Regions from separate parts of the Pectobacterium wasabiae CFBP 3304 genome, predicted to be linked through region 1. Evidence: predicted binding sites of a transcription regulator. Region 1 holds the regulator's gene; each other region holds the start of a gene.
What was found. Region 1 encodes PhoB, which activates phosphate uptake and scavenging genes when phosphate is short. Its sites were predicted from a motif close to CTGTCATAAAACTGNCNNAT; they were not measured.
Positions count from the first base shown of each region.

Region 2: serA (phosphoglycerate dehydrogenase) is a predicted target of PhoB. The motif match lies at 1,284-1,303, and genes of this name have one in related genera.
Region 3: pstS (phosphate ABC transporter substrate-binding protein PstS) is a predicted target of PhoB. The motif match lies at 1,463-1,482, and genes of this name have one in related genera.
Region 4: pitA (inorganic phosphate transporter PitA) is a predicted target of PhoB. The motif match lies at 1,077-1,096, and genes of this name have one in related genera.

Region 1 covers NZ_CP015750.1:3,145,130-3,147,336, reverse strand. The annotation lists gene phoR (phosphate regulon sensor histidine kinase PhoR) at 1-585, opposite strand, end outside; gene phoB (phosphate response regulator transcription factor PhoB) at 613-1,302, opposite strand; gene sbcD (exonuclease subunit SbcD) at 1,597-2,207, shown strand, end outside.
Region 2 covers NZ_CP015750.1:999,680-1,001,886, reverse strand. The annotation lists gene A7983_RS04450 (LysR family transcriptional regulator ArgP) at 1-224, opposite strand, end outside; gene rpiA (ribose-5-phosphate isomerase RpiA) at 464-1,123, shown strand; gene serA (phosphoglycerate dehydrogenase) at 1,425-2,207, shown strand, end outside.
Region 3 covers NZ_CP015750.1:1,698,057-1,700,263, forward strand. The annotation lists gene pstC (phosphate ABC transporter permease PstC) at 1-140, opposite strand, end outside; gene pstS (phosphate ABC transporter substrate-binding protein PstS) at 301-1,341, opposite strand; gene A7983_RS07600 (metallophosphoesterase family protein) at 1,860-2,207, shown strand, end outside.
Region 4 covers NZ_CP015750.1:1,792,787-1,794,993, reverse strand. The annotation lists gene pitA (inorganic phosphate transporter PitA) at 1-1,005, opposite strand, end outside; gene A7983_RS08005 (BaiN/RdsA family NAD(P)/FAD-dependent oxidoreductase) at 1,274-2,207, shown strand, end outside.

The DNA of each region.
Region 1 (2,207 bases):
CGTAATATCGCGCACCACCATTAGCAGTTGCCCTTCGGAATAGGGCATCACGCGGAATTCAACATGATGAGAATTATTCAACTGCAACGTGAGAGGACGGCTAAAATCTTGCCCTTTCATGTAATTAGTGAATTCAGGATAGCGCAATAAGTTGAGGATATTCTGACCGTTATCTTCCGGCCAGCGGAAATTGAGCAGATGCTGCGCCAGGTGATTACACCAGAAGATCGTCCCCTCTTCGGTGGTGATCACCACCGCATCCGGCAAGGATTCGGCACCACTACGAAACCGTTTGATCAGCAGCGCCAGCTCCCGACGTCGGCGTCGATTACGCAACTGCATCTGATAGAGCCCGTAAAACAGCGGCTCCCAGCTCCAGCGGCCAGGCGGTGGCGTCATGCTGCGGTCAACCCACAGCCAATAAGAGAGTTTAAGCTGGTTATAAAAATTCCAGCAGAGTAGGCCTAATACGGCAACCAGCAGAAACCAGGGCAGATAGCCAAAAATCAGCCCCAGCAATAAAGCGGGCAAACAAAAAAAAGCTAGCTCCAATGCCAGCCTTTTCCAGGATAAACGTTCTAGCACGTTAGTGTTTCTCCGGTCACGCTCACCTCAGTAACGCGTTGAAAAACGGTAGCCCGTTCCCCGAACGGTTTGCACCATTTTGTCATGCCCGCTGGTTTCCAGCGCTTTACGCAGGCGACGAATATGGACGTCGACAGTACGATCCTCAACATAAACGTTAGTGCCCCACACGTGATTCAGCAACTGTTCCCGGCTATAAACACGTTCAGGATGTGTCATGAAGAAATGCAGCAGTTTAAATTCCGTCGGACCCATGTCCAACGCGTGCTCTTCGGTCGTCACGCGATGAGAGGAAGGATCGAGGCTCAGACCACGCATTTCAATCACTTCTTCCACCGCCATCGGTGAAATTCGGCGCATCACTGCTTTAATGCGCGCCACCAGCTCCTTAGGCGAAAACGGCTTGGTAATGTAATCATCCGCTCCCACTTCAAGCCCGCGCACGCGGTCTTCTTCTTCGCCACGCGCGGTCAACATCATTACCGGAATATCACGCGTCAGCGCTTCGCGCTTCATATGCTTGATGAATTGCAGGCCCGATCCTCCTGGCAGCATCCAGTCCAATAACACCAGCTCTGGGAACGGCTCCGACAGTTGCGTTACCGCGCTGTCATAATCTTCGGCTTCCACTGGTTGGTACCCATTTTGTTCCAGTACAAAGCAGACCATTTCACGAATTGGTGCTTCATCTTCCACGACTAATATGCGTTTTGCCATTGTTAATCCTGTCGTTAATCATCGTCGCTGTTAGCAGGCGAAAGGCATTATGCGTCAGTTTTATGACAGATTTATGAAAAACAAACCTCCCTCGTCGCACGATGTTACAGTGCGTACATCCGATTTTTCGAACCGCTTTCCAAACTCGCGATCCCAGCGCGACAGCCATCATCCCTGCTATATATAATCATGGCATTACGATGACAAAACACCATAGCAACGATGCACCGTGCCACATAATGGATAATGATAACGTCATCCAACGCCACGCGGCATGAAGATCGAGAGAACACGATGCGCATTATCCACACCGCCGATTGGCATTTAGGGCAATATTTTTATACCAAAAGTCGCGCTGCTGAACATCAGGCGTTTCTTCACTGGCTTATCACTCAGGTGGATCAACATCAGGTCGATGCCATTATAGTGGCTGGCGATATCTTCGATAACGGCTCGCCCCCCAGCTATGCGCGAGAAATGTATTATAGCTTCGTAGTGGAACTACAGCGCACAGGCTGCCAACTCATCGTTCTCGGCGGCAACCACGACTCGGTCTCGGTGCTGAACGAATCGCGCGATTTGCTGGCCTGTCTGAACACGCGGGTGATTGCCTGCGCCAGCGACGATCTCGCCCAACAGGTGCTTCTGCTGGAAAACCGCCAGCAGCAGCCCGGTGCCCTGCTCTGCGCCATTCCCTATTTGCGCCCACGTGATGTGCTAACCAGCAAAGCCGGACAATCCGGTGATGAAAAACAGCTAGCGCTACAGGAAGCGATTACCGCGCACTATCAGCAGTGTTATCAACTGGCTTGCCAAAAGCGCGATGCCCTTGGCCTGCCACTACCGATTATTGCAACCGGGCATCTGACGACGATTGGCGCAACCGCCTCAGAATCCGTGCGCGA
Region 2 (2,207 bases), 2.1 Mb from region 1:
AATTCTACCTGATGAAGCAGAGCCAGCAGTTTCTGCCCTTGTTCTGTTGGGCGGGGCGGAATGGTTCTGACCAATAGCGGCTGGCCGAACAGATTTTCCAACTGTTTAATACGTTGCGAAACGGCAGATTGGGTAATACACAACTTTTGGGCAGCGCGTTCAAAACCACGCTCGCGGATGACGGCATCCAGAGCCTGAAGCGTTCGATAGTCCGGGCGTTTCATGAAATTCAAAGTCCTCTGAATGAGTCCGTTTTTTTCACTATGCCACATTTTGCTGATTTGCCATGCAGAAATCTTATTTTAGCTGCTGTGTGAAATCACGATTCAGCACGCTGCGTGTAGTGCGGGGCGCGTGAAATAATACAGTAATGGGGTGATGAATTTGTACGCATTCCCCAACGCGCATGTTCTATAATACGCACACGTTTTCGTATATTGATTCTACAGGCCAGAAGCAGATTATGACGCAAGATGAACTGAAAAAAGCAGTGGGATGGGCGGCGCTCGATTATGTCCGTCCTGACACCATTGTGGGAGTAGGAACCGGATCGACGGCAGCACACTTTATTGATGCGCTGGGCTCGATAAAACATCAAATCAAAGGTGCGGTTTCCAGCTCAGATGCCTCAACGGAAAAGTTGAAAAGTCTGGGCATTCCCGTTTTTGACGCCAATGATGTGGATTCGCTCGATGTTTATGTGGATGGTGCGGATGAGATCAACGGGCACATGCAGATGATTAAAGGCGGTGGGGCGGCACTGACTCGTGAGAAAATCATTTCGGCCCTGTCGCGTCAGTTTATCTGCATCGTTGATGCATCAAAACAGGTTGATGTGCTGGGAAAATTTCCGTTGCCGGTTGAAGTCATTCCGATGGCGCGATCTTACGTGGCGCGTGAACTGGCCAAACTGGGCGGGCAGCCGATATACCGCCAGGGTGTGGTGACGGATAACGGCAATGTCATTCTGGATGTACACAACCTCAATATCATGGATGCGGTCGCGGTAGAAAACCACATTAATGGTATCGCAGGCGTCGTGACCGTTGGGTTGTTTGCTAATCGCGGAGCCGATGTCGCGTTAGTCGGTACTGCCGAAGGTGTAAAAACCGTCGTTAAATGAGTACATGATCGTTCTGACGTGATGAACATCCACGTTCCACGTCAGAAATTTTTTAGCTAAAAAAATCTATTTAGTTAACGGCTCATTTTTGGTACTTAATATCACATTTTCTTATTTTATTTATCGTCGATATGGCGATGCATCTCTTTGGCAATATTTTTTGCCATAAATCAGTCGCACTTCTCTGATGTGCGGCTTGGGCAACGCAATCGTTTGTATTGCTGACTGCGTAATTTTTGTTATGTTGGCAGAGGTTATTTAGCACTCTGTCACATTTGAAGTCTGAAAATAAGGTCGGGAAATGGCAAAGGTATCACTGGAAAAAGACAAGATTAAGTTTCTGTTAGTGGAAGGCGTGCACCAGAGCGCGCTGGATAACTTGCGTGCAGCCGGTTACACCAACATCGAGTTCCACAAAGGCGCGCTGGATCCTGAGGCGCTAAAAGCCTCCATTCGCGATGCGCATTTTGTCGGTATCCGCTCGCGTACCCATCTGACAGAAGAAATTTTTGCTGCGGCGGAAAAACTGATCGCGGTAGGGTGTTTCTGTATTGGGACTAACCAGGTTGAGCTGTCGGCCGCGACCAAGCGCGGTATTCCGGTATTTAATGCACCTTTTTCCAATACCCGCTCTGTGGCAGAAATGGTGATCGGCGAAATGCTGCTGATGCTGCGCGGTATTCCGGCAGCGAACGCGAAAGCGCACCGTGGTATTTGGCACAAACTGGCGGTGGGATCGTTTGAAGCTCGCGGCAAAAAACTTGGGATCATCGGCTACGGCCATATCGGTATGCAGTTGGGTATTTTGGCTGAAAGCCTGGGTATGCACGTTTACTTCTATGACATCGAAAGTAAATTACCGTTGGGCAATGCTCAACAGGTGCGCCATCTGTCCGACCTGCTGAATATGAGCGACGTGGTGAGCCTGCATGTGCCAGAGAATGAAAGTACGCATAATATGATGGGCGCGGAAGAGTTGGCGCTGATGAAACCGGGCTCGCTGCTGATTAACGCCGCTCGCGGTACGGTGGTTGATATTCCTGCACTGTGTGAAGTGCTGAGCAGCAAGCATTTGTCCGGTGCG
Region 3 (2,207 bases), 1.4 Mb from region 1:
GGCCAAGACGCCACAATCAGGGAAACAATGATGCCTCCCAACAGCAGTAGCGTAACCAGCGCCGCCAGTTTTACCAGCGTGCTGAAGAGGATATCGCCATATTTTCCCGGGGCTTTGATAGTTGGCTTGTACTCCGCCATACGTCTCTCTTCTCGATTTAACTGCATTTGATAAACTATTGAAGGCAGAGAGGCTTATCACCTCTCCGCCCCGATACGACGTGTTATTCCGCTGCGTATTTCCAGAACCTGATAGCATCATCAGGTTCTGGTGACCACGCGACGGTTGTCGAGACAATAATTAGTACAGCGCTTTGCCGTTGCTGTCTTTTACCTGGGTTTTCCAGGCAGCACGGATTTGCTCAACCACTTCTTTTGGCAGCGTGGCGTAATCCAGCGCTTCAGCTTGCTCACCGCCTTTATCAAGCGCCCAGTTGAAGAATTTCAACACTTCAGCACCCTGCTCAGGTTTTTCCTGTTTGGTATGAACCAGGATGAACGTGGTGGAGGTGATCGGCCATGCATCAGCGCCTTTCTGGTTGGTCAGATCCTGAGCAAATGATTTGCTCCAATCGATCTCTTTAGCCGCGTTGCTGAAGCTGGCGCCAGTTGGGCTAACCGCTTTGCCATCGGCAGAAATCAGTTTGGTGTAAGCCAGGTTGTTCTGCTTGGCATACGCATATTCTACGTAACCGATAGAACCAGGCAGACGCTGTACGAACGCCGCGATACCATCGTTACCTTTACCGCCCAGACCGGTTGGCCAGTTCACGGTAGAACCTGCGCCAATCTTCTCTTTCCACTCTGGGTTCACTTTTGCCAGGTAGCTAGTGAACACGAAAGACGTACCAGAACCGTCAGCACGACGAACTACCGCAATATCCTGATCCGGCAGTTTGGCGTTCGGGTTCAGCTTGGTGATCGCTGGGTCGTTCCATTTTTTGATTTTTCCTAGGTAGATATCACCCAGAGTTTTACCGTCCAGCGTCAATTCGCCAGATTTGATACCAGGAACGTTCACTGCCAGTACCACACCACCGATAACGGTCGGGAACTGGAATAAACCATCCTGTGCTAATTTGTCATCAGCCAGAGGCGCATCAGAGGCACCGAAGTCTACTGTTTTAGCGATAATCTGTTTTACACCGCCAGAAGAACCGATTCCTTGATAGTTAACTTTATTACCGGTTTCTTTTTGATAAGTGTCAGCCCATTTGGCATAAACAGGCGCAGGGAATGTCGCACCGGCACCAGTGAGGTTAGCAGCAGCAAAAGCGGAGACCGCTGTCAGAGAAAAGGTTGCCGCAACAACACTGGCAAGAGTGGTACGCATCAGTTTCATAATCCCTCCTGTGGGATACTCGACGTGTCGACGTAGAGCCGTTATCAATCAGAGTTATCAAATCAGAGTGTAGTTCGCAGGAGGAAAAATAGGACAATTTGGTGACAGTAAAATGTACGCAATATGACAGTTTTATTACACGGAAATACAAACAAGGCTTCCTCTCTCGATCTCGACATCAGTTACACCAATATCAATCGCAATGCCGACAACGAATAGCTCCCCCCCTCTGATCCGACCTTATTTTTTCCTGTTATAGCGAGCAGCATCGGGTATTCCTTTCCGCTGTACAAAATCTGTAACAATCATGTTTTACGGTAAGCCCTGTTTTTCAGCACGTTGGTTTTAATTTTTTGGATATGACGACGTGATATTCTGATTCAATATCGTAAATTCAAAAAAAAACCTGACAATAGCGATGGGATTAGTAAAAAACTCCACATAGAAAACGAGAGACGTGCGTACATCATGACGACTGCCATTTGGGCATTAACCACAAGTGTTAAAGGAGATCGACATTGAAAAGAAGAGCCTTCATACAATCTGCGGCACTCTTGCCGCTCGCCATGCAACTTCCTGTTCATGCCGGCACCACCGATCTATGCATAAGCCAACCCAGCAATGACGATAAAAGAAAAAGGTTATCTATCGCGGTAATCAGTGACCTGCACATAGATAACGATGATTTACTCTCGTCATTTTACAAAGCATTAAATAATATAAAAGAGAAACATAAAATATCTAACATCATCATCCCAGGAGATATTAGTGATAGTCTTGATTATATAAGTAAAGTAATGGTCGCTGTAGAAAATACGTTTCGAGGAGAAGATAATAAGGTAATAGAAATATTAGGAAATCATGAT
Region 4 (2,207 bases), 1.4 Mb from region 1:
GTTCAACTGGTCATAGCTTTTCAGGTTATTCAGCAAGCCCTGTGTGCGCTCAATCGCAATCATCACGCGTGAACTGTCACAGTGGAACTCTTTCTGACCGTTACCGGGAATGGTGTTTTCTGACGCAGGGATCACAGGCGGAGACAGGTCGATGACGTGTGTCAACGCGTCGCCGTGCTGCTTGTAATATTCCTGCAAATTGACAACGGCATCACGGGTCCGGCTGATGTCATAGCCAGACGCGTTCATGTTGACAATAAAACCAGCCGGCGCGACACCAATCAGCACCAACATAATCAAGCCGATACCTTTCTGACCGTCGTTTGCACCGTGAGAGAAACTCACCCCAATCGCCGATAGAATCAGCGCGGTACGCGTCCAGAACGGCGGCTTACGTTTGCCGTCCTGCTTTTCGCGATCGACGGGCGTCAGATGCACGCGTTTACGTTTTTTACTGTTGTTCCAGAACCGACGCAATACCAGCAGCAGCAGGCCTGCAAGCACCATCCCCACAATCGGCGATAGCAGTAGTGACAAGAAAATGCTGATCATTTTCGGCACATTCAACGCATCCACGACGGAGCTATTCGTCAGCAGCGCGTTGGTCAAACCAATACCGATAATGGAGCCAATCAGCGTGTGGGAGCTGGAGGCAGGGATACCAAAATACCAGGTACCCAGATTCCAGATAATAGCGGCCAGCAGCATCGAAAAGACCATCGCCAGACCATGCGCCGAACTCACGTTCAGCAATAAATCTGTGGGGAGAAGGTGAACAATCGCATAGGCCACGCTCAGGCCGCCCAGCAGTACACCGAAGAAATTAAAGACGCCGGCCATAACAACGGCAAACTCTGCACGCATGGCTCGGGTATAAATAACAGTAGCAACGGCATTCGCAGTATCGTGAAAACCGTTAATGGCTTCGTACATCAGTACAAACAACAAAGCCAATATCAACATCAGGCCGGTGTAGTAATCCAGTCCGGCAAATAAATGTAGCATAAACGTTAGGCCATTTAGTGGTCATGAACGCGGCGCATTATCGGCGACAAGCAGGGGTGGGGAAAAGGAAAATATGACATTTTTTTGACTTAATATGTGACGGACATCGACAAGAAAACCACTTAATCAATATAAATCAATAAATTATATATTTTTACTAAAACATGCAAATTGTTACGCTGGTATCGAACAAAAACCAACACTACAATTTGCCGCCCCAATGGCTCACTTGCCTGCGGCAATCACTCACTCATCGGAGAAATGCATTGTGGAACAGTTTGACGTTGTCATCATCGGTGCTGGTGCAGCAGGCATGTTTTGTGCCGCACAGGCAGGACAGCGCGGGCTGCGTGTTCTACTGCTCGATAACGGCAAGAAGGCAGGGCGTAAAATATTGATGTCCGGCGGAGGGCGCTGCAACTTTACCAATATGTATGCGGAACCGGCCGCGTATCTGTCCCACAACCCTCACTTTTGTAAATCGGCACTGGCACGTTATACCCAATGGGATTTCATTAGCCTGGTCAACAGCCACCGCATCGCTTATCACGAAAAAACGCTCGGCCAGCTATTCTGCGATGATTCCGCACAGCAAATCGTGGATATGCTGGTAACAGAGTGCGAGCAGGCTAACGTCATTCTCCGTCTGCGTAGTGAAGTCACTGCGGTGGAGAAGTCAGACGATCGGTTCACCGTCCACCTGAGCAGCGGTACATCGTTCCAAAGCGCATCGCTGGTCGTTGCCTGCGGCGGCCTGTCGATGCCTGGTCTGGGCGCAACGCCGTTCGGCTATCAGCTCGCCGCACAGTTCGGAATTAACGTACTCCCAACCCGCGCCGCGCTGGTACCCTTTACGCTGCACAAGCCGCTGCTCGAACAGTTGCAAACGCTCTCCGGCGTCTCTGTGCCTACCGTCGTCACCGCAGAAAACGGCGTGATATTCCGTGAAAATATCCTGTTCACGCACCGCGGGCTCTCTGGCCCCGCTATTTTGCAAATTTCCAGCTACTGGCAAGCGGGTGAATTTGTCACCATTAATCTGCTACCCGGCCACGACCTCACCCAGCTTATCAATGATGAACGCAGTGCCCATCCAAACCAAAGCCTGAAAAACACGTTGGCACAGTGGCTACCTAAACGACTGGTTGAATGCCTGCAAACACTCGGGCAACTGCCGGATGTGACGTTGAAACAACTCAACA